Regions from separate parts of the Pantoea sp. SM3640 genome, predicted to be linked through region 1. Evidence: riboswitches for the same ligand, from Rfam matches in the RefSeq annotation. Region 1 holds a riboswitch; each other region holds the start of a gene.

Region 1 (7,307 bases):
CGTACCATCAGGATCGTATGCGCCGCAAAGCGGCAGGTGAAGTTCCGGTTGCACCGCAGGTGACTGCGGATGAAGCCTCAGCCAGCCTGGCTGAACTGTTGAACGCCGGTCTCGGCGGCAACAAAGACGATTAATCGTCCTTTGCCTGATAAAAACCCTGCCTCGGCAGGGTTTTTTTTGTCTCAGATTCAGCCATTCCAGTCACTGCGGCTGATACCAATATCTTTCAGCTGACTGTCGCTTAACTTCGACAGGATGAGGCGCGTCTCACGCCGCAGTTGCCAGCGTTTGTAACTGCGCCACAGATAACGAACCAGGTGGTAAGGCGTGCCTGTAAACGGTTTAGCTGCGCGATTCTCGTCATATCCCATGATAGTGCCCTCAGTGAAGTGTCTGAGGACCATTTTCAGTGGATTTCTCTGTATGATACAGACGCAAAAATCACTTTTATTTAACATACAGTTTGCCGTCATGACGATCTGAATGGTAAAAAAGAGACGGAACTGTACTGGTTACGGCTCAGCATCTGAGCCTGTGGAGATACAATGACCCGCTATGAACATCTGGCTACGCTGCTGGCTCAGCGTATCGAACAAGGCTTATATCGCAGCGGTGAGCGCCTGCCTTCAGTACGCAGTCTGAGTACGGAGCATGGCGTCAGTATCAGTACCGTGCAGCAGGCTTATCATCTGCTGGAAGAGAAGCAGATGATTACACCGCAGTCGCGCTCCGGCTATTTTGTGGCGTCACGCAAAGCAACGCCGCCGATCCCTGCGCTGACCCGTCCCGCCCAGCGGCCGGTTGAGGTGACACAGTGGGATGCGGTGCTGGAACTGATTAACGGCCGTCTGGAAGATGATGTGTTGCAGCTGGGCAGTGGCATGCCCGATTTGACCCAGCCGACGCTTAAGCCGCTGTGGAAAGCTTTCAGCCGCCAGGCGCAGAAGCAGGACATGGCGCTGCTGAATTATGACAACCTTTATGGTGTGCTCGCGCTGCGGCAACAGGTTGCACGGCTGGCGATAGACAGCGGCTGTCAGCTCACGGCCGATGACATTGTCATTACGACTGGCTGCCACGAAGCGTTATCGGTCGCCGTACGCGCGGTCTGTGAGCCGGGCGATATCATTGCTGTTGAGTCACCGTCGTTTCACGGCATCATGCAAACCCTGCGCGGCTTTGGCATTCGTGCCATTGAAATCCCGACGGATGCGGTCACCGGCATCAGTCTGGAAGCGCTGGAACTGGCCTTTGATCAATGGCCGATCAAAGCGGTGGTCGTGGTGCCGAACTGCAATAATCCGCTGGGATTCATCATGCCCGAACAGCGTAAGCGGGCATTGCTGGCGCTGGCGCAGCGGTTTGATGCCGCCGTGATTGAAGATGATGTTTATGGTGAGTTAGCCTGGGAATACCCGCGCCCCTCCACAATTAAAGCGCTGGATCTCGATGGCCGGGTTCTGCTGTGCAGCTCCTTTTCCAAAACGCTGGCGCCAGGTCTGCGCGTCGGCTGGGTTGCACCTGGTCGTTATCGCGATCGCGTGCTGCACATGAAATATATTGTCACAGGCTCAACCGCGACGCAGCCTCAGCATGCGGTCTCTGAGTTTATCCGCCAGGGACATTATCAGCCCCATCTGCGCCGGATGCGGCAAATCTATCATCGTAACTATGAAACCTTTAGCTGCTGGGTACGCCACTACTTTCCCTGCGGTATCTGCGTTTCCCGTCCTCAGGGCGGCTTTCTGATGTGGATTGAACTCCCCGAAGCGTTTGATGCGGTCCGGCTTAACCGGGAACTGCGCGAGTCAAAAATTCAGATTGCTGTAGGCTCACTGTTTTCAGCGTCGGGTAAATATCGTAACTGTCTGCGCTTAAACTACGGGCTGCCGATCAACGAGCAGACTGAACAGGCGCTGGCGCTGGTGGGTGCGGCCGTCGAACGTGCCATGCTCTCGTGCCAGCATGAGACGCAGACTTCCACCTCGACGCCCGCATAGCGAAAAGAAGAAGCAGGGCCGGCAAGAGGAGGGAACCGGCCCTGGTCAGATAACCTTAACCTGACGGATGCCACGTTAAGGTTTTGGATCACAGCACGCCAGCGGCAACATTCCACTTTGCGCGCTGCTTTCCCGGAAGAACGCTGGCGTTACCGATTTTGCAGCCAATATGCGCGGCAGGTTCCATAAATGCTTAATCGCCTGGTCCTGCCAGCGCCAGAAGCGTGCGCGTTGCGGCACGCCAGTCATCTGCCTGAGTAATCGCACTCACCACCGCAATGCTGCCGACGCCGGTGGCCAGCACCTCAGGTGCCCGTGCAATCGAGATACCGCCAATCGCCACGGTGGGAATATGCGACAGACGTGTCAGGTGTTGATTCAGCTGTGCAATGCCCTGCGGTGCAGAAGGCATCTCTTTGGTCTGCGTCGGGAAAATATGCCCAAGTGCGATGTAAGAGGGCTGGATTGCCAGAGCGCGATCCAGTTCCGCATCGTCGTGGGTAGAGAGTCCCAGTCGTAACCCGGCCTGATGAATGCGGGCAAGATCGGCGACATCCAGATCCTCCTGACCCAGATGTACGCCATAAGCATGATGTTTAATCGCCAGCTGCCAGTAATCATTGATAAACAGACGCGCGTCGTAGCGTTTGCCCAACGCAATTGCCTGAGCAATGGCGGGCTCGGCGGCCTCATCAGGCTGATCTTTGATACGCAGCTGCAGCGTGCGAACGCCCATCTCCAGCAGGCGTTCGAGCCACTCGGGGCTATCAACCACCGGATAAAGTCCCAGACGCGGGGCGGTAGCGGGAAATGCAGGCATCCTTACTCCTCCTTAATGGCATCGGCAGGGTGATAGAGCTCACTGCCGCGGCTGCGGAAACGATCTGACATCTGCGCCATGCCAACTTCAACCGGCTCGGCACGGGCATCCTGGCGTGCCGCAAACTCGCGCACCTCCTGGGAAATTTTCATTGAGCAGAATTTGGGGCCGCACATTGAGCAGAAATGGGCCACCTTGCCCGACTCCTGCGGCAGGGTTTCATCATGCATCGCCCTTGCCGTATGGGGATCCAGCGCCAGGTTAAACTGATCTTCCCAGCGGAATTCAAAGCGCGCTTTGGACATGGCGTTATCACGGATCTGCGCACCGGGGTGGCCTTTCGCCAGATCGGCAGCATGCGCCGCGATTTTGTAGGTGATCAATCCCTGCTTCACGTCCTCTTTGTTCGGCAGACCCAGATGCTCTTTGGGCGTGACGTAGCACAGCATGGCGCAACCAAACCAGCCAATCATGGCGGCACCGATACCCGAGGTGAAGTGGTCGTAGCCGGGCGCGATGTCAGTGGTCAGCGGGCCAAGCGTGTAGAAGGGGGCTTCATCGCACAGGTCGAGCTGTTCGGTCATATTACGGCGGATCATATGCATCGGCACATGTCCCGGACCTTCAATCATCACCTGAACGTCATACTCCCAGGCAATACGCGTCAGTTCACCCAGGGTTCGCAGTTCGGCAAACTGCGCCTCATCGTTGGCATCCTGAATCGAACCCGGACGCAGACCATCGCCCAGCGACAGGGAGACATCGTAAGCGGCGCAGATTTCACAGATCTCCCGGAAGTGCTCATACAGGAAGCTCTCCTGATGATGCGACAGGCACCATTTGGCCATGATCGATCCCCCCCGCGACACGATCCCGGTGAGACGTTTCGCCGTCATCGGGACATAACGCAGCAGCACGCCCGCGTGGATAGTGAAGTAATCGACGCCCTGTTCCGCCTGCTCCAGCAGCGTGTCCCGGAATATTTCCCAGTTCAGCGCCTCAGCCACGCCATTCACTTTTTCCAGCGCCTGATAGATCGGCACGGTACCGATGGGCACCGGGCTGTTTCGCAAAATCCATTCTCGCGTTTCATGAATATAGCGACCGGTAGAGAGATCCATCACCGTATCGGCACCCCAGCGGGTCGACCAGACCAGCTTTTCCACTTCTTCCTCGATAGAAGAGGTGACTGCCGAGTTACCGATATTGGCGTTGACCTTAACCAGGAAGTTACGACCAATGATCATCGGCTCCGATTCCGGGTGATTGATATTGGCAGGGATGATGGCGCGTCCGGCAGCGACCTCCTGACGGACAAACTCGGGGGTGATGTCGGCGGGCAGATGTGCGCCAAAACTGTGTCCCGGATGCTGTTGCAGCAGCACCTCACTGCGGATTCGCTCACGGCCCATGTTTTCCCGCAGGGCGATGAACTCCATTTCCGGGGTAATCCTGCCCTGACGGGCATAGTGCAGTTGCGTGACACGGCGGCCTGCACGGGCGCGGCGCGGTGTCGGAAGGTGATCGAAGCGCAGATGATCCAGCCCCTCGTCAGCCAGCCGCTGCTGGGTATAGCCCGAGCTGTTCTGTTCGAGAAGCTCACTGTCGTCGCGTTCAGCAATCCAGCGAGCGCGCAGCTTTTCCAGACCACGATGCACATCGATCTGCGCCGCGGGATCACCATAAGCACCCGCCGTGTCATAGACCGGCACCGCTTCATTTTGCTCATAGAGAGGCTGTTCTTTGGTGCCGCCGATGTGGGTCGGGCTTAGGGTGATTTCACGCATCGGCACGCGAATATCTTCCCGGCTGCCGGTAATCCAGATGCGACGGGACTGGGGAAAAGCACTGCCGCTTTGCAGGGAATCGATAAATTCCTGCGCCTGGGCACGTTGTTCACGACGGGTCATTTTTGGGTCAGACATAGCAATCTTCCTGTTAAAGGGGAACGATGCTTGTCCGGAGTTCGGAAGGAGTAACCGTATAGACAGCACAGGCATGCTGGCATACAGAGAATTTTTACTCTTGTTCCCTACGCAGGTTCTAACCTGGTCAGGTTCCGCGGATCCCGAATTAACGGTCTCAGCCCAACTGGGCACTCCGACAAGAAGCAGTTTTTACGCGGGTGTCTGATAACAGACCCGGGCGTAAAAACCTTACATTTCAACGCTAAAATAACAAAGGTTCTCTGGAGAGTACTCCTCAGAACCTGTTCAGCATAAAAGGGCTACGGGATAATCTCAAGCCCTTTGCCGTTGTTAACCATCAAGCCGGACGCGCGATATGGCTGTCATTCGCCACTGGCGGCGTAGCAAGCTGGTTATCCCAGGCCAGCTGGATCAGCTTATCTTCCAGCGTAAAGCGTGATTCCAGCACTTCGCCCACTTCGGAGAGTGCCTGCTGGAAGGTCATGCAGTTTTCATCGTCAATCGCCTGCTGCAGGTGACCGTCATACAGCTGCATCAGACGCTCAGTATTCGCTTCCAGCGGAGGGTAGATCTGCGCGGCAGCGATCATCGGGCTGTCGCCACTCATTTCGCTGATTACGCGCTCATAGATACTGAAGTGACCGGCAGAAAGATAGTCGACCAGGCCGTGACAGAAGTTGTCGAGCGCCTGCTCGTCAAGACGCGTCAGCGCCTCTTTTTTAGGTTTAAGACCGACCAGGTGATAATAGGTCACCAGTAGCTGGCGGCGTGCTTCAAGCCACGAATCGACCAGTTCATTACTGCCACCTACGCGTTCAGCCAGGACGTCTAACTGGTTAAGCATATCTAACTCCATGTGAGTTATAGTTGTTTATCTACACACTTAACATCAGGGCTTCAGCGTGCGGGTTGACGCTAAGGATGACGAAATAAATGCAATGCGAAATCTCAAGCGTAGACGCTGGATGGTGGATTGTCAGCCATGAACAGAAACTTTGGTTGCCACAAGGTGATTTACCCCACGGAAACGCCGAAAAATTTGGTTTAACCGGCAGTAAGGCCCGGACCATTGGTGAATGGCAGGGCGAAAAAGTCTGGCTGATTTGTGAGCCGCGTTCTTCCGATATGTTCTCCGTGCGACAGCTGATCGATCAGGATGTGGAGCTGTTTCAGCTGGTGGGTCGCGGTGTACAGCTGGCGGAATTCTACCGTTCTCATCGCTGGTGCGGCTATTGCGGCCATGAGATGCACCACAGCAAACATGAATTTGCCTGTCTCTGCAGCCATTGCCGTGAGCGTTACTATCCGCAGATCGCGCCCTGCATCATTGTGGCTATCCGTCGTGGCGATGAAATCCTGCTGGCGAATCATGCCCGCCATCGCAACAAGGTCTACACCGTGCTGGCCGGTTTTGTGGAGGTCGGCGAGACGCTGGAGCAGGCCGTTGCCCGGGAAGTGATGGAAGAGAGCAATATCCGCGTCAAAAACGTCCGTTACGTGACCTCCCAGCCGTGGCCCTTCCCGCAATCGCTAATGACCGCTTTTATGGCGGAATATGACAGTGGCGATCTGCAACACGACGGTAAAGAGCTGCTGGATGCCGCCTGGTTCCGTTTTGATGCGCTGCCTTTGCTGCCACCGCCAGGCACCGTGGCACGCCGCCTGATTGAAGATACCGTCGCCCTGTGCCGCGCCGAAGCGTGAAAGTGCTACACTACACGCCTGTTATTGAGAGAGTGTTGAGATGAGTGAACTGAAGAACGATCGTTATTTGCGTGCCCTGCTACGTCAGCCGGTCGATGTCACGCCGGTATGGATGATGCGACAAGCCGGGCGCTATTTGCCGGAGTACAAAGCGACACGCGCCCAGGCGGGTGATTTTATGTCGCTGTGTAAAAACGCCGAGCTGGCCTGTGAAGTGACCCTTCAGCCGCTGCGCCGTTATCCGCTGGATGCCGCCATCCTCTTCAGTGACATCCTGACCATTCCGGATGCGATGGGACTGGGTCTCTACTTTGAAACCGGCGAAGGCCCGCGTTTCTCTAACCCTGTCACCTGTCGCGCCGACGTTGAGCGTTTGCCGGTGCCCGATCCTGAAATGGAGCTGGGCTATGTGATGAATGCGGTCCGCACCATCCGTAAAAACCTGAATGGCGATCTGCCGCTGATTGGCTTCTCCGGCAGTCCGTGGACGCTGGCCACCTACATGGTGGAAGGCGGCAGCAGCAAGGCGTTTACCAAAATTAAGAAGATGATGTATGCCGATCCGGCGACGCTGCACGCGATGCTGGATAAGCTGGCCGACAGCGTCATCCTCTATCTCAACGCTCAGATCCGCGCCGGTGCGCAGTCCGTCATGGTCTTTGATACCTGGGGCGGCGTGCTGACCGGTCGTGACTATCGCGAATTCTCCCTGCACTACATGCACAAGATTGTCGATGGCCTGCTGCGTGAAAACGACGGCCGCCGCGTGCCGGTGACGCTCTTTACCAAAGGCGGTGGACAGTGGCTGGAAGCGATGGCAGCCACCGGTTGTGATGCGCTGGGTCTCGACTGGAC
Region 2 (7,307 bases), 1.5 Mb from region 1:
AGCGTGTCGCGGATGGCCGTTTTATCCGTGAGGCGGTGGAAGTGTCGGTAGTGCGGCGGGCAGCGTTGGAGATTGACGATCCTGCTCTGATGGCGCTGGAACACAATCTGCAGTTGCAGCGCATGGCCGCCGGACGGCATGACAGCCAGGCTTTCCTCACTCTGGATGATGAGTTTCATCGCCTGATCGCTGAAAGCATTGACTGCAAGCTTGCCTGGGAGACGGTGGAAAACATCAAAGCGGCAATGGACCGGGTGCGGTTTCTGACGCTGAGTGAAGTCTCACCACCGGAGAGGCTGATTGAGCAGCATGAAGAGATTTTTGCCGCGCTGAAGCGCCATGATGCCGATGCCGCCGAAGCAGCGATGCGCCGTCACCTGCAGGAGATGATCTTCTCAATCACCCCGATTGCCGAGCGCAACAGCGCCTGGTTTGAAGCCCCCTGAAACTGAAACTGCCCGCACTGCCTGAATACCAGGTCGATGCGGGCCTTCGCCTTTACCACCATTGGTGAAAATGGTGCACCGGTCCAATCCCCTTTCCGACCTCCAGCGAATCCGCCTTTAACAGCGCCTGCTGCAACCAGTTTTTGGCTTCCTCAATCGTCTCTGCCCAGTCAGCATGGCGCGGACGTAACGCGGCTAAGGCGGCCGACAGCGTGCAGCCGGTGCCATGGGTATGACGGGTATGCACGCGTGGCGTGCTGAATCGCTGTTCTGCTGAGTGAGTAATCAGCCAGTCCGGACTCTCCGCTGCCGCCAGATGACCACCCTTCATCAGCACCGCCTGACAGCCAAGTGCCAGCAAGGCCCGTCCCTGCTCGCGCATCTCCGCCTCATCGGTGGCGATAGCGCAATCCAGCAATGCCGCCGCTTCCGGCAGATTTGGCGTGATGAGCGACACCTGCGGTAATAACTGCTCACGTACGCTGGCCACGGCGTCTGGCGAGAGCAGCGCATCGCCACTTTTCGCGACCATCACCGTATCCAGCACCACAAACGGGATCTCAGCACGCCTCAGCCGGGCCGCAACCTGTTCCACAATGGCCGTTTCAGAAAGCATGCCGATTTTTGCGCTGTCGATACGCACGTCATCCAGTACCGAATCGAGCTGGGCGGCAACAAAGTTCGGTTCAATGCGATAAACCCACTGCACGCCCTGCGTGTTCTGCGCCACCAGTGCGGTAATCACACTGGTGCCGTAGGCGCCCAGGGCGGAGAAGGTTTTCAGATCGGCCTGAATGCCTGCGCCACCGCTGGGATCGGTACCGGCTATCGTCAGAGCATTAATGCGCTTCATGCTCCACCTCCAGCATCCAGAGTGCATCAATAAATGCGGTGGCAAAGCTGCCCGGCCCGGCTGCCTGCGCCGCCGCCTTTCCCCCCGCCAGGGCCATGACCTGACAGGCGGCCGCCACGTTCATCAGCCGATCGCCCGGCAGAGCACTGAATCCCGCGACCACGGCAGAGAGCGCGCAGCCGGTCCCGACCACCCGCGTCATTAACGGGCTTCCGCCGCTGATGGCGAGGATTCGCTGACCGTCGGTGGCATAGTCCACTTCGCCGGTGACAATGACCAGCGAATGCCAGGTCTCAGCGAGTTGCTGTGCCGCATCGAGTGCTGCATCCGCCTGATGCAGCGTATCAACACCGCGCCCGCCACTGGCCTGCTGCGCCAGCGCCAGAATCTCTGACGCATTACCGCGGATCACCGCCGGTTGCTGGCTGAGCAGCTGCTGACAGAAGTCACTGCGCAGCGTCAGCGCGCCGACGGCGACCGGATCGAGTGTCCAGGGGGTTCCCGCCTCACTGGCGGCGGTGACGGCAGCCTGCATCGCCTGCTGACGCTCACGGGTTAAGGTGCCGACGTTAATCAGCAACGCATCGGCAAAGCGGCTGAACTGTGCCGCTTCGTCAGCATCGATCACCATTGCCGGTGAGGCATTGAGTGCCAGCAGGACGTTGGCAGTGAAATTCTGGACCACGTCATTGGTCATGCAGTGCACCAGCGGTGACTGACGGCGGAAAGTGTGCAGAACGGGCGCGAAGTGCGCGGCAGAAAGGTGTTGAGATTGATGTGTCATCGTTGTTCCCAACCGGCGAACAAGAAGGCGAATGCGGTCAGGCATCAGACTTCCCTACGCTGGCATTATCCAGATCAGGTAATACGGGTATTTCTCAGCCTTCACAAAGAAGGGCACCCCGAGTCGTGTTACGGCTTGCAGCATAGGCAAGGCGTACCGTTAAAGCAAGCCGGGAAAATAATCGGAACTGAAACAATTCACATGATCCCGATCAACTCTCAGCAGTACAAAAAAAGGCTTAATGCTGCGGGTTATCGGGATACCTCTTTCTAGGTAGCCCTGTTTATTACCCTGACGGGTAATATTTCCCGCAGGGATTCTGGTGACCCTATAATAATTAACCTGCCCGCAGCATCATCGTAAAAAACACTTTATTTCAGTGAGTTAATAAACTTCTGGAGCAGAAATTCATACTATTCAGGATGTATGATGCGATTATCAGCGCTTATTCCTCACCGCCATCGATGGCAGGATATTATTATTGAACGTCGGGGTGCTATCGCGCCAAATGGCAGATCTTATCTTTCCACCTATATTTCCGCGCACTGTGCGGGCTGCGGCGAAATCATTCATCGCGTCTATTATCGCGATATCAGTGACCAGCAGGCACGCCGCTGGTTAGGCTAGCGTCCCTGCTGCGCTCAATCCGGACACCGTTATAGTTAACAGTTAGTTAGCAATTTGTTAGTCTGGTAACTAATCATCGTCTGACCAGACTCTCCCTATGCCACTGCTGTTTGAAAGCCTTAGCCATCAAATTTATCTGTCAGCTCCGCTGTTTATCCTGATTTTGCTGGGATACTGCCTGACGCGCCTCGGAAAATGGCCCGCCAGCATCAGTGAAGGGATGAACCGTTTTGTGTTTAACGTCGCGCTGCCCTGCATGCTGTTTCGGGTGATGAGCACCTTCTCGCAAAGTCCGCCGGTGGATGCGCGCCTGCTCCTGGCCTTCTTCGGCAGTTGCCTGCTGGTTTTTATCGTGGGAAGAGTGCTGGCAACAAGGCTGTTTAATCTGGATGGCGTGGCGGCTTCGGTCTTTGCGCTGGGTGGCATCTTTTCCAATAACGTGATGCTGGGGATCCCGGTAGCTACGGTGCTGCTCGGGCCAGAAGCCCTGCCCCCGGTGGCGCTGGTGCTGGTGTTTAACAGCCTGATCCTCTGGACCTTACTCACCGTTTCGGTCGAGTGGGCAAAACAGGGCAACTTCTCGCTGGAAGGCGTCTGGCGCACTCTGATTGGGGTGGTAAAAAATCCACTCATCATCGGCATTCTCAGCGGAACGGCCTGGAGTTTTCTGCAGCGTCCTTTGCCAATGCTCGCCGCGGAACCGTTAAAGATGCTGGCTTCACTGGCCGCGCCGCTGTCGCTGGTCACGCTGGGCATGAGCCTGGCGCACTATCGGGTGCGGGACGGACTTAAAGAGAGCTATACCATCTGCCTGCTGAAGCTGATACTGCAGCCGATGACGGTATGGGCGATTGCCTGGCTGACCGGCTTGCCGCCGCTGGAGAGTAAAGTGGTGGTATTGCTGGGCTCGATGGCGGTCGGAGTTAACGTCTATCTGATGTCGCAGAAGTTCAATGTCATTCCTGGCCCGGCGGCGGCGAGTATGCTCTTTTCTACGATATTTGCGGCGGTGACGACGCCAGTATGGATGATGCTGATGACGCTGGCGGGCTATTAATAAAAAAGCCCTTCAGCATGGATGCTGAAGGGCTGTTGTCTGGCTGACGAAACGTTATTCAGCAGACTTAGTGCGGATCAGATAATCAAACGCGCTCAGTGAGGCTTTGGCACCTTCGCCGCTGGCGATGATGATCTGCTTGTACGGCACGGTGGTGCAGTCACCCGCTGCGAATACGCCTTTCAGGCTGGTTTCGCATTTACCGTCGATGATGATCTCACCCATTTTGTTGCGCTCAACCGCGCCTTCCAGCCATGGGGTGTTCGGCAGCAGACCAATCTGAACGAAGATACCGGAGAGCGGCAGCTCGTGGGTGGTCTGCGTCGTACGGTCAATATAGTGCAGACCGGTCACTTTGGTGCCGTCGCCTTTCACTTCAGTGGTCTGCGCGTTCAGGATCACATCAACGTTCTTCAGACTGCGCAGTTTATCCTGCAGCACCTGGTCGGCACGCATCTCACCGGCAAACTCCAGCAGCGTAACGTGTTCAACGATACCCGCCAGGTCAATGGCCGCTTCAACACCGGAGTTACCGCCGCCGATTACCGCCGTGCGCTTGCCTTTGAACAGTGGGCCATCGCAGTGCGGGCAGTAGGTGACGCCTTTGGTGCGGTACTCTTCTTCACCCGGCACACCCATGTTGCGCCAGCGTGCGCCAGTCGCCAGGATGATGCTGCGTGATTTCAGTACTGCGCCGGAGGCGGTCTCGATGGCGTGCAGTCCGCCCTCTTTCGCCGCCGGAATCAGTTTGATGGCGCTCTGGCTTTCGATGACGTCCACGTTGTAATCATCAACGTGTGCGCGCAGTGCACCTGCCAGCTTTGCCCCTTCAGTTTTTGGCACGGAGATATAGTTTTCGATATCCACCGTGTCCAGCACCTGGCCGCCAAAACGCTCGCCCAGCAGACCAGTACGGATACCTTTACGTGCTGAGTAGACCGCTGCCGCTGCGCCCGCCGGGCCGCTGCCGATAATCAGGACTTCGTAGGCGTCACGCTTGTTCAGCTCTTCCGCTGCGCGTTTATCGGCGTTGGTGTCTACTTTGCTGACGATTTCCGCCAGGCTCATGCGGCCCTGACCAAACTCTTTACCGTTGAGGTAAACCGCTGGCACGCCCATCACGTTACGTTCCTGAATCTCATTCTGGAACAGGCCACCGTCAATAGCGGTATGGCTGATGCGCGGGTTAATCACCGCCATCAGGTTCAGCGCCTGAACCACGTCAGGGCAGTTATGGCATGAGAGTGAATAATAAGTTTCGAAATGGAAGTCACTGTCCAGCGCCGCGATCTGATCCAGCAGGCTCTGTGCTTCTTTCGACGGATGTCCACCGGTCTGTAACAGTGCCAGCACCAGTGAGGTAAATTCGTGACCCAGTGGAGAACCGGCAAAACGCGGGCCGCTGTTCGAACCTGGGTTAGTGATCAGAAATGAGGGCTTACGCACCTGACGATCGTTCTCTTCGCGGAAGCTGACTTTGTCAGACAGGCCGGCGATATCAACCAACAGTTCACGGATCTCGGTTGATTTTGCACCCTCATCCAGGGTGGCGATCAACTCAACAGGTTTGGTTAATTTCTCAAGGTAGGCCTTGAGCTGCGTCTTCAAATTTGTGTCGAGCATAGTGATATCCTGGTCAAAAAATCGGGTGCCGCAGCACCCGATTGGAGAATGATCGAAAGGGCGAAGCGGAATTAGATTTTGCCAACCAGGTCCAGGGACGGAGCCAGTGTTGCATCACCTTCTTTCCATTTAGCCGGGCACACTTCACCTGGGTGAGAAGCCACGTACTGAGCCGCTTTCACTTTGCGCAGCAGGTCAGAGGCGTCACGGCCAATGCCTTCAGCAGTGATTTCGATAGCCTGGATAACGCCTTCCGGGTCAACGATGAACGTACCACGGTCAGCCAGACCTTCGTCTTCACGCATGATTTCGAAGTTACGGGTCAGCGCGCCAGTCGGGTCACCGATCATCGCGTACTGAATTTTCGCGATGGTGTCTGAAGAACCGTGCCAGGCTTTGTGGGTAAAGTGGGTGTCGGTAGAAACGGAGTAGATATCTACGCCCAGTTTCTGGAATTCTTCGTAGTGGTCAGCCACGTCGCCCAGTTCGGTCGGGCAGACGAAGGTAAAGTCAGCTGGATAGAAGAAGAACACACTCCATTTACCTTCAACGTCTTTCTCGGTTACGTCGATGAATTCGCCGTTTTTGAATGCTGCGTTTTTGAACGGCTTGATTTTGGTATTGATAATAGACATCTGTGGCCTCCGTTAAAATATGTGATGCAGGTTACATAATTTTCGGGCCAACATCTAATACGCGGTCGTTATCAATCTGATAAACGAAAGCTATCAAACGCTGAGAGCCTGATGCTCTCTGGCCCGGCTGGCAGTGTACAGCGATTTTCGTGACATTTAACCCGCTTTATCTTTTCGCCCGTCTTCGCGAATCACTGCTAGTTTTGTAAGACAAGATGATAAGGGAGCTGACCTGTGGAGATTCGTCCGTTTACGGAAGCCGATCGTCCTTTCCTGCGTACGCTGTTTCTGGCGGCGCGGCGACACAACTGGCGCTGGCTCGACGGCAGCGAGTGGCAGCTGGAAGATTTTGATGGGGTCATTCTGGGGGAAACCGTTCTGGTCGCGGAAGCTGAGGGACAGCGCGTCGGATTTGCGGGGCTGCTGGAAAACGACAACTTCCTGCACAGCCTTTATGTCGATCCCGACTGGCAGGGACGGGGCGTGGGTAGCGCTTTACTTGAAGCCGTTGAAGCTCGCTTTACCTCAACCGGTGCGCTGAAGTGCCTGCAGAAGAACAAAGCGGCGCAGGCCTTTTATCTGCAACATGGCTGGAAGATGATTTCACAGGGCGAAGGCGAGCACGGCGGCTACGTGTTGATGCACTACCCGCTGGCCTCACACTATGCCAGCGGGTCGGGTCGGGCTTAAAGCGCGCGGAAGGCGATGTCGGCGGGGATCACGTCGCCCTGCCAGTAAAGCTGAGCCGCAACGCGTCCGGCCAGCTGGCGATAGAGCGCGGTAAATTCGCTGTCGGGACGGCGAATTACCGTCGGTTCACCTTCATCAAGATCTTCACGCAAATCGATGTGCAGCGGCAACTGGGCCAGCAGTTGCGTCTGGTAATCCTCCACCAGTTTCTGCGCGCCACCGGTGCCAAAGATGGGCTCGTGGAAGCCACACTGACTGCAGATATGCAGGCTCATGTTTTCCACCACGCCGAGCACCGGCACATTGACCTTTTCAAACATCACCAGCCCTTTGCGGGCATCAATCAGGGCGATGTCCTGCGGCGTGGTCACTACCAGCGCGCCGGTGACCGGCACGTTCTGCGCCAGCGTCAGCTGAATGTCGCCGGTGCCGGGTGGCATATCCAGCACCAGATAATCCAGCTCCGGCCACATCGTCTCATTCAGCAGCTGCATCAGTGCTTTGCTGGCCATCGGCCCGCGCCACACCATCGCATTGTCGTCTGTCACCAGATAGCCGATGGAGTTTGTGGCTAGCCCGTGTGCCATGATCG
Region 3 (7,307 bases), 460 kb from region 1:
CTCTGCGACATCCCGCATCGGATTTTCCAGCACTTTCAGCGCATAGGGAATGGCGATTAGCGCATTGGTAAAGATCACCAGCCCGTCGGCCGACTCGGGCAGGCCGATGGTGGCGTTGAACAGCAGGAAAAAGCCGGTGGCGAGCACAATGCCTGGCATCGCCAGAATTAGCATGCCGCTGGTGTCGATCAACTGCGCTGCCGTCGGACGCTGACGCAGACGCAGTTCCCGACTGCTCCACAGCAGCATCATGGTCAGGACCACTGAGAGTAAACCGGCACCAATGGCGATGCGCAGTGAGGTAAAGGTGGCCTGCCACAGTGCAGGCTGTGCCAGCGCGCCACGCAGTCCGCCGTGCAGACCATCGACAATGACCGCCGCCAGCGGAGGCAGCAGCAGGATCAGCGCCAGCCCGATCAGCAGCGCATCCATCAGCTGTGCTGCACGGGAATCCTGCGGATCGCGCCAGTCGTTCAACTGACTGGTTCCGGCGGGAATCGCCTTGCTAAAGCGCTGGCTGAGCAGCACCAGCGTCAGACAGCAGCCGAGCTGAATCAGCGCCAGCAGCGCCGCACGTCCGGGATCGTAGTCATAACTCAGCGCCTGGAATATTGCCAGCTCAATGGTGGTGGCCTGAGGACCGCCACCCAGCGACAGCACGGTGGCAAAGCTGGCGAAACAGAGCATAAAGATCAGCGCGCCGGTTGGCAGCAGCTGACGCCGCAGCCACGGCCACTCCAGCAGACGAAAATGGTGCCAGCCGCGCAGGTCGAGCTGCGCCGCCAGCTGACGCTGTTCAGCCGGGATGCTCTCCAGCGCCTGCAGCATCAGGCGGGTCGCCAGCGGCAGGTTAAAGAAGACGTGCGCCAGCAAGATGCCCGGCAGACCATAGGGCGAGAAGTGATAACCTAGCCCTGCCATCTGGCACAGCTGCGCCAGCCAGCCATTGCTACCGTAAACGGTCAGCAGGCCGAACACCGCGACCAGCACCGGCAGCACCAGCGTCATGGCGCACAGGCGCAGCAGCAGCTGGCGGCCTGGGAAGCTGCGTCGATAGAGCGCCCGCGCCAGCGGTACTGCAGGCAACAGTGACAGCAGGGCGGAGAGCAGCGCCTGAGCGAAAGAGAACGCGATAACGTGATGCAGGTAGTCATCCTGCAGCACGCCGCGTAAGTCCGTGTCCGGTGCGGCGCTCCAGAGTGCACCGAAGGCCAGAAACGCCACGAGTGTCAGTAACACCGTGGCGAGGGAACCGGGGATCAGCCAGCGCGGCATCAGCGGCTGACGGCGCGTTGCCACTGGCTAATCCAGCCCGAACGCTGGCTGGCAACCTCTTCCGGCGAGAACTGCAGAGCAGTTGAAGGCACGCTGAGCGCCGTGAAACCGGCAGGCAGAGGCGTGTCGATCACCGGGTACATCCAGTTGCCGGTGGGGATAGTGCGCTGGAAGTCAGGCGAGACCATAAACTTCATAAACTGCTGTGCCAGCGCGGGCTGTTTGCTGCTGGTTAACTGCGCGGCCACTTCAACCTGCAGATAGTGTCCCTCGGCAAAAGACGCGGCAGCATAGTTCTCTTTTTTCTCTTCGATGATGTGGTAAGCCGGTGAGGTGGTGTAACTCAGCACCAGATCGCCTTCACCCTTCAGGAACAGGCCATAGGCTTCACTCCAGCCTTTAGTGACCGTCACGGTTTTCTGCGCCAGCTTTTGCCACGCCTGCGGGGCCTGATCGCCATAGACCTTCTGCATCCATAGCAGCAGACCTAAGCCGGGCGTGCTGGTGCGGGGATCTTCGTAGATCACCCGCCACTTCTCCGGGCTGTCGACCAGCTCTTTCAGGCTTTTTGGCGGATTTTTCAGCCGGGTTTTGTCATAGACAAAGGCGAAGTAGCCATAATCGAACGGCACGAAGGTGGTGTTGTGCCAGCCATCGGGCAGTTTTAATGTCGAGGTGTCGACCTGACTTTCGGCAAACAGGCCAGTTTTTTGCGCCGCCTGCACCAGATTGTTATCCAGCCCCAGCACCACATCCGCTTTACTGTTTTTGCCTTCCATGCGGACGCGGTTCAGCAGCGAGACGCCATCTTCCAGCGTGACGAATTTCAGTTCGCAGTCGCACTGGGCTTCAAAGGCTTTTTTCACTGCCGGGCCAGGGCCCCAGTCGGCGGAGAAGGAGTCGTAGGTGTAGACCGTGAGAACTGGCTTAGCCGCCAGAACGGGGGCGGAGAGTAACAGCAGCACCGGCAGAACTTTGTTTAACACTTTGCGCTCCTTCAGGAGAATAGGGGATGAGTCGCAAAGGATCTGAGCACAGAGGCCTCTCAAATCCCTACGTCGGTATTAACCGAATCAGGTTCGACGGGTCTCTCTCAGCGGCTTGCTTGTGGCAGGCCGCACCCCGTTGAGAACGTCACATTCTAGTCATTTCAGCGCCGGGGCGAAAGCGTCACAGCGCTGGTGGCGCGAACCAGGCCGATTTAAAATCAAACCAGCCCAGGGTATTCATCCGTACGCCGCGCATGCTGCGCTGTCCTTCCAGTAGCAGCCAGTGATGAAACAGCGGATGCAGACCGGCTTCTTCGACTAATTGCTTGCTCCATTCGGCCAGCGGCAGTGTTTTCTCACGCCAGCGGGCCGCATCGCCATGCCAGTCGATCGGCAGGCAGTGATGCAGCAGTGGAATCTCATAAAGTTGCGCGAACAGGGAGTAATTCAGCGGCAGGGTAAAGTTCACGCTGCCCAGCCAGATATCACTTTCCGCCTCGCCCTGATACCAGCTTTCGTAGCTGATCTCACGGGTCTCCAGCGTGACGCCATGCGCTGCCAGCAGCGGACGCAGTGCATTAGCGATACCTTCGTGCTCCACGTGCTGGCTGTACCAGGTCAGCGTCAGGTGCGTTAAGCCGGGCGGTTTTTCCACGGGCGTCAGATCACGGCGATGATGCCAGCGCGGCAGCAGACCATACGCCGGAAACCAGTAGCGCTGATAGCCGACGCCGGCATGATTGAGCAGGGCGATGGGGTTAAACAGGTAGCTGACCCAGCGCCGCACCGCCTCGTTGCGACCCTGCTCTGAACGCTGATCGAACAGCAGATAGTAGCAGCCCTCTTCAAGGCGGCTCTCCTCCTGAACTTCATCGACGCTGTCGCCCTGCAGTCGGACACCGGCATAGACCAGCTCATCGCTGATGTCGGGCAGGACCCAGATAGAGACATCATCAATCAGGGCGCGAAAACCGAAGTAGTCATCAAACGCTTCGATTTTCAGCTGGCTCTCCTGATTGCGGATCACCCGGTAGGGACCGGTGCCAACAGGCTGACGGGCAAAATCACGCAGTGTCGGCCATTCGCTCGGCAGGATCATCGCACTGACGCTGCCGAGCAGCCAGGGTAATCCCTCGTCGGGCTGGCTTAAACGGATATCCAGCGTCCAGGGGGCAGGCGAGTCAATCTGCGCGATATGGGAAAAGAGTGGATGGGCGCGCTGACGCTCCAGCGTGGCGAGCACATCCTCCATCTCCAGTTCTCTGCCGTGATGGAAGCGAATCGCCGGACGCACAAAGAAGCGCCAGTGAAGTGGGGAAGTCTGCTGCCAGTGGTGCGCAATATCGGGTTCGATTTCCCCGTTTTCCTCATTTATCCGCGTCAGGCCGTTAAAAATCTGTCGCGCAATATGCGTTTCCGAGCGCCGCAGCGGCGAACCGGGCAGCAGGTTAAGCAGCGGACGATAGTAGAGCACCCGCAGGATATGCTTGCCCTGGCGGAAACTGCGCCCCAGGTGTGCCCCAATCATCTGCCGCACCTGGTTTTTATCGCCCACCAGCTGGACCAGTTGATCGATGCGATCCTGTTCCAGCAGATCCTCAGCACGCTGCTGCTGCAACGCCAGACCGGTGTAGCAGAAGGTGAGTTGCGATCGCCTGCCGCGCCCGGCTTCCGCCTGCCAGATCAGCCATCCTGCAGCCTGCATCCGGTTGAGCAGATTACGCATATGACGGCGAGAGCAATGCAGCAGGTCAGCCAGTTCGCTGAGGGTAATCTCCTGCGTTTGCCCCTGGCAGCTCTGCCACAGGCGAATGAACTGCTGCTTCAGACGTGATGAGGACATAAAAGAGGAACTCCCGGTGAAAAGCGCTCTGTTTTTTCTGCCCCATTTTAAGAGCAAACTTTGCGCTATGGGAAGAGCGGGAGGCATTCAGCAGTGAATGGCGTTCGACCCTCACTTCGCTGTTCAGTGGAGTGCTTTTCTGAGTAGGGTGCATTTACACCGCCAGCAGATGATCTCTGCTGGCTTTTTTCATGTTGCGCGGTATCGTCTACCCTTCTTTTTCCCGTCTGTTTGTTCTGAAAGGGATTTCGCTATGAAATCGCTGTTAACGCGGCAGCGCCGCATCAATCCGGTTTACCTCGCTTTTATGGTTGCCTCGTTCATGCTGGGCATCGCGGGCGCATTACAGGCACCCACGCTCAGCCTGTTTCTGACGCGCGAGGTGCAGGCGCGGCCCTTCTGGGTCGGGCTGTTTTTCACCATCAATGCGGTGGCCGGTATCGTGGTGAGCATGCTGGTGGCTAAGCGCTCAGACAGCGTTGGCGATCGTCGGCATATCATTCTCTTCTGCTGCCTGATGGCGCTGATGAATGCGCTGCTGTTTGCCTTTACCCGCCACTATCTGACCCTGCTGACGCTGGGTGTACTGCTGTCGGCGCTGGCCAGCGTCTCAATGCCGCAGCTGTTTGCGCTGGCGCGGGAGTATGCCGATCAGTCGTCACGGGAAGCGGTGATGTTCAGTTCGGTGATGCGTGCGCAGCTGTCGCTGGCGTGGGTGATCGGGCCACCGCTCTCGTTCGCGCTGGCGCTGAACTACGGTTTTGTGACGCTGTTTTTGGTGGCCGCTGCGCTGTTTCTGATCTGTATCCTGCTGGTCTGGTTTACGCTGCCATCTGTGCCACGCACGCAGCCGCTGATGCAAGGCGGCGGGCTGCCGATAAGCGGCTGGCGGGATCGGGATGTGCGGTTGCTGTTCATCGCCTCCGTCGTGATGTGGACCTGCAACACCATGTATATCATCGATATGCCGCTCTATATCAGCACCACGCTGGGGCTGCCGGAGAAGCTGGCTGGTTTGCTGATGGGAACGGCGGCCGGGCTGGAGATTCCGGTGATGCTGCTGGCGGGACATTACGCGCGCCGCATCGGCAAGCGGCGGTTAATGCTGATCGCGGTGGCAGCGGGCGTCCTGTTTTACCTGGGGCTGGTGTTGTTCAACTCCCGCACTTCGCTGATGGTATTGCAGCTGTTTAACGCGGTATTTGTCGGGATTATTGCGGGTATCGGGATGTTGTGGTTTCAGGATCTGATGCCAGGACGACCCGGCGCGGCGACCACGATGTTCACTAACTCGATCTCGACCGGCATGATTTTGGCCGGGGTGATTCAGGGAACGCTGAGTGAGCGGCTGGGACATGAGGCCGTTTACTGGCTGGCATTCGGGCTGGCGATTGTGGCGCTGGTGATGTCGGCGCGGGTGCGCGACGTATAAAAGAGAAGGGCGACAGGATGTCGCCCTCACAGTGCTGATAACGTCCGGCTCGGTGGCGGTAAGACCGAGCTGGCGAAGAGAACACGGTCAGATCGGAAAGTCGCTTAAGCCATCCCTGGCCGCTCGGCCCGCGCCGTCCCTGGCGCGGGACGCTTTCCTCTTCTGACCGTGTTCCCAGCGCATCAGGTTTTTTTATTGCTGTCAGATTCACCCTGATTTGGGTTTGTCAGCAGTCTGAGGGCGACCGAATGTCACCCTTTATTAACTCAATCAGCGCAGAAAAGCGGGCTGATTCTGCTCGTACTGCGAAATCGAGGCTTCGTGCTGCAGGGTCAGGCCGATGCTGTCGAGACCATTAATCATGCAGTGGCGGCGGAAGCTGTCGAGTTCAAACGGATAGACTTTGTCGCCTGCGGTAACCGTCTGGGCTTCCAGATCGACCGTGAAGCTGATACCCGGCTGGGCCGCAACGAGTCTGAACAGCTCATCCACTTCCTCTTCGCTTAACTTCACCGGCAGCAGTTGGTTGTTGAAACTGTTGCCGTAAAAAATATCCGCGAAGCTCGGCGCAATCACCACGTGGAAACCGAAATCGGTCAGCGCCCAGGGCGCATGCTCACGTGAAGAGCCACAGCCAAAGTTCTCGCGCGCTAGCAGGATGCTGGTGCCTTTGAACTCAGGCTTGTTCAGCACAAAGCCGGGCGTCGGCACCGTACCAGCGTCATCTTCAAAGCGCCAGTCATGGAACAGATGCTGACCGAAACCGGTACGGGTGACCTTCTGCAAAAACTGCTTGGGAATGATCGCGTCCGTATCGACGTTCGCGGCATCCAGCGGTGCAACAATGCCGGTGTGCTGAGTAAATTTATTCGCCATGACTTAAGCTCCTGTCGTCAGTTCACGGATGTCGGCAAAGTGGCCGGTCACGGCAGCCGCCGCGGCCATCGCCGGGCTGACCAGATGGGTACGTCCACCACGGCCCTGGCGACCTTCAAAGTTACGGTTGCTGGTAGATGCGCAACGCTCGCCCGGATTCAGGCGGTCATTGTTCATCGCCAGGCACATTGAGCAGCCAGGCAGACGCCATTCAAAGCCCGCTTCCAGGAAGATTTTATCCAGACCTTCCGCTTCAGCCTGCGCTTTGACCGGGCCGGAACCCGGCACCACCATCGCGACCACGCCAGGCGCGACTTTGCGGCCTTTGGCGATAGCGGCGGCGGCACGCAGATCTTCAATACGTGAGTTGGTGCAGGAGCCGATAAACACTTTATCAATCGCAACATCGGTCAGTTTAATGCCCGGCTGCAGGTTCATGTAGGCCAGCGCTTTTTCCGCTGAGGCGCGCTCAACCGGATCGGCGAATGAGGCCGGGTTCGGGATCAACTGATCAACGGCAATCACCTGGCCCGGGTTGGTGCCCCAGGTGACCTGCGGTGCAATCTCTTCAGCATGCAGCGTCACTACCGCATCATACTTCGCGCCTTCATCAGATTTCAGGGTGCGCCAGTATTCAACGGCCTGCTCCCATTTCTCGCCCTGTGGGGAGAACTGACGACCTTTCAGGTAGTTGAAAGTAGTGTCATCCGGTGCTACCAGGCCCGCTTTCGCGCCCATCTCAATCGCCATGTTGCACAGGGTCATACGACCTTCCATGCTCAGCGCCTGGATGGCCGGGCCGCAGAATTCAACCACATAGCCGGTGCCGCCTGCGCTGCCGGTTTTACCGATGATCGCAAGCACGATATCTTTGGCGGTAATGCCGGTGGAC

The links. Region 1 has a riboswitch for thiamine pyrophosphate ahead of thiC (phosphomethylpyrimidine synthase ThiC). Riboswitches for the same ligand answer to the same signal wherever they lie in the genome.
Region 2: another riboswitch for thiamine pyrophosphate. It lies ahead of thiM (hydroxyethylthiazole kinase); the one in region 1 lies ahead of thiC (phosphomethylpyrimidine synthase ThiC).
Region 3: another riboswitch for thiamine pyrophosphate. It lies ahead of thiB (thiamine ABC transporter substrate binding subunit); the one in region 1 lies ahead of thiC (phosphomethylpyrimidine synthase ThiC).

Annotation. Positions count from the first base shown of each region.
Region 1 is NZ_CP064872.1:3,623,606-3,630,912, reverse strand. Features, by position in the region: gene rpoC (DNA-directed RNA polymerase subunit beta') at 1-134, shown strand, start outside; gene IV493_RS16840 (DUF1127 domain-containing protein) at 189-371, opposite strand; gene IV493_RS16835 (PLP-dependent aminotransferase family protein) at 546-2,000, shown strand; gene thiE (thiamine phosphate synthase) at 2,194-2,820, opposite strand; gene thiC (phosphomethylpyrimidine synthase ThiC) at 2,823-4,745, opposite strand; TPP riboswitch at 4,833-4,933, opposite strand; gene IV493_RS16820 (Rsd/AlgQ family anti-sigma factor) at 5,086-5,592, opposite strand; gene nudC (NAD(+) diphosphatase) at 5,682-6,452, shown strand; gene hemE (uroporphyrinogen decarboxylase) at 6,493-7,307, shown strand, end outside.
Region 2 is NZ_CP064872.1:1,159,418-1,166,724, reverse strand. Features, by position in the region: gene IV493_RS05405 (GntR family transcriptional regulator) at 1-446, shown strand, start outside; gene thiD (bifunctional hydroxymethylpyrimidine kinase/phosphomethylpyrimidine kinase) at 499-1,299, opposite strand; gene thiM (hydroxyethylthiazole kinase) at 1,286-2,083, opposite strand; TPP riboswitch at 2,118-2,214, opposite strand; gene IV493_RS05390 (hypothetical protein) at 2,513-2,710, shown strand; gene IV493_RS05385 (AEC family transporter) at 2,808-3,767, shown strand; gene ahpF (alkyl hydroperoxide reductase subunit F) at 3,822-5,390, opposite strand; gene ahpC (alkyl hydroperoxide reductase subunit C) at 5,462-6,025, opposite strand; gene IV493_RS05370 (GNAT family N-acetyltransferase) at 6,260-6,715, shown strand; gene apbC (iron-sulfur cluster carrier protein ApbC) at 6,712-7,307, opposite strand, start outside.
Region 3 is NZ_CP064872.1:3,162,753-3,170,059, reverse strand. Features, by position in the region: gene thiP (thiamine/thiamine pyrophosphate ABC transporter permease ThiP) at 1-1,299, opposite strand, end outside; gene thiB (thiamine ABC transporter substrate binding subunit) at 1,275-2,261, opposite strand; TPP riboswitch at 2,308-2,410, opposite strand; gene sgrR (HTH-type transcriptional regulator SgrR) at 2,446-4,107, opposite strand; gene IV493_RS14815 (MFS transporter) at 4,361-5,539, shown strand; gene leuD (3-isopropylmalate dehydratase small subunit) at 5,810-6,415, opposite strand; gene leuC (3-isopropylmalate dehydratase large subunit) at 6,419-7,307, opposite strand, start outside.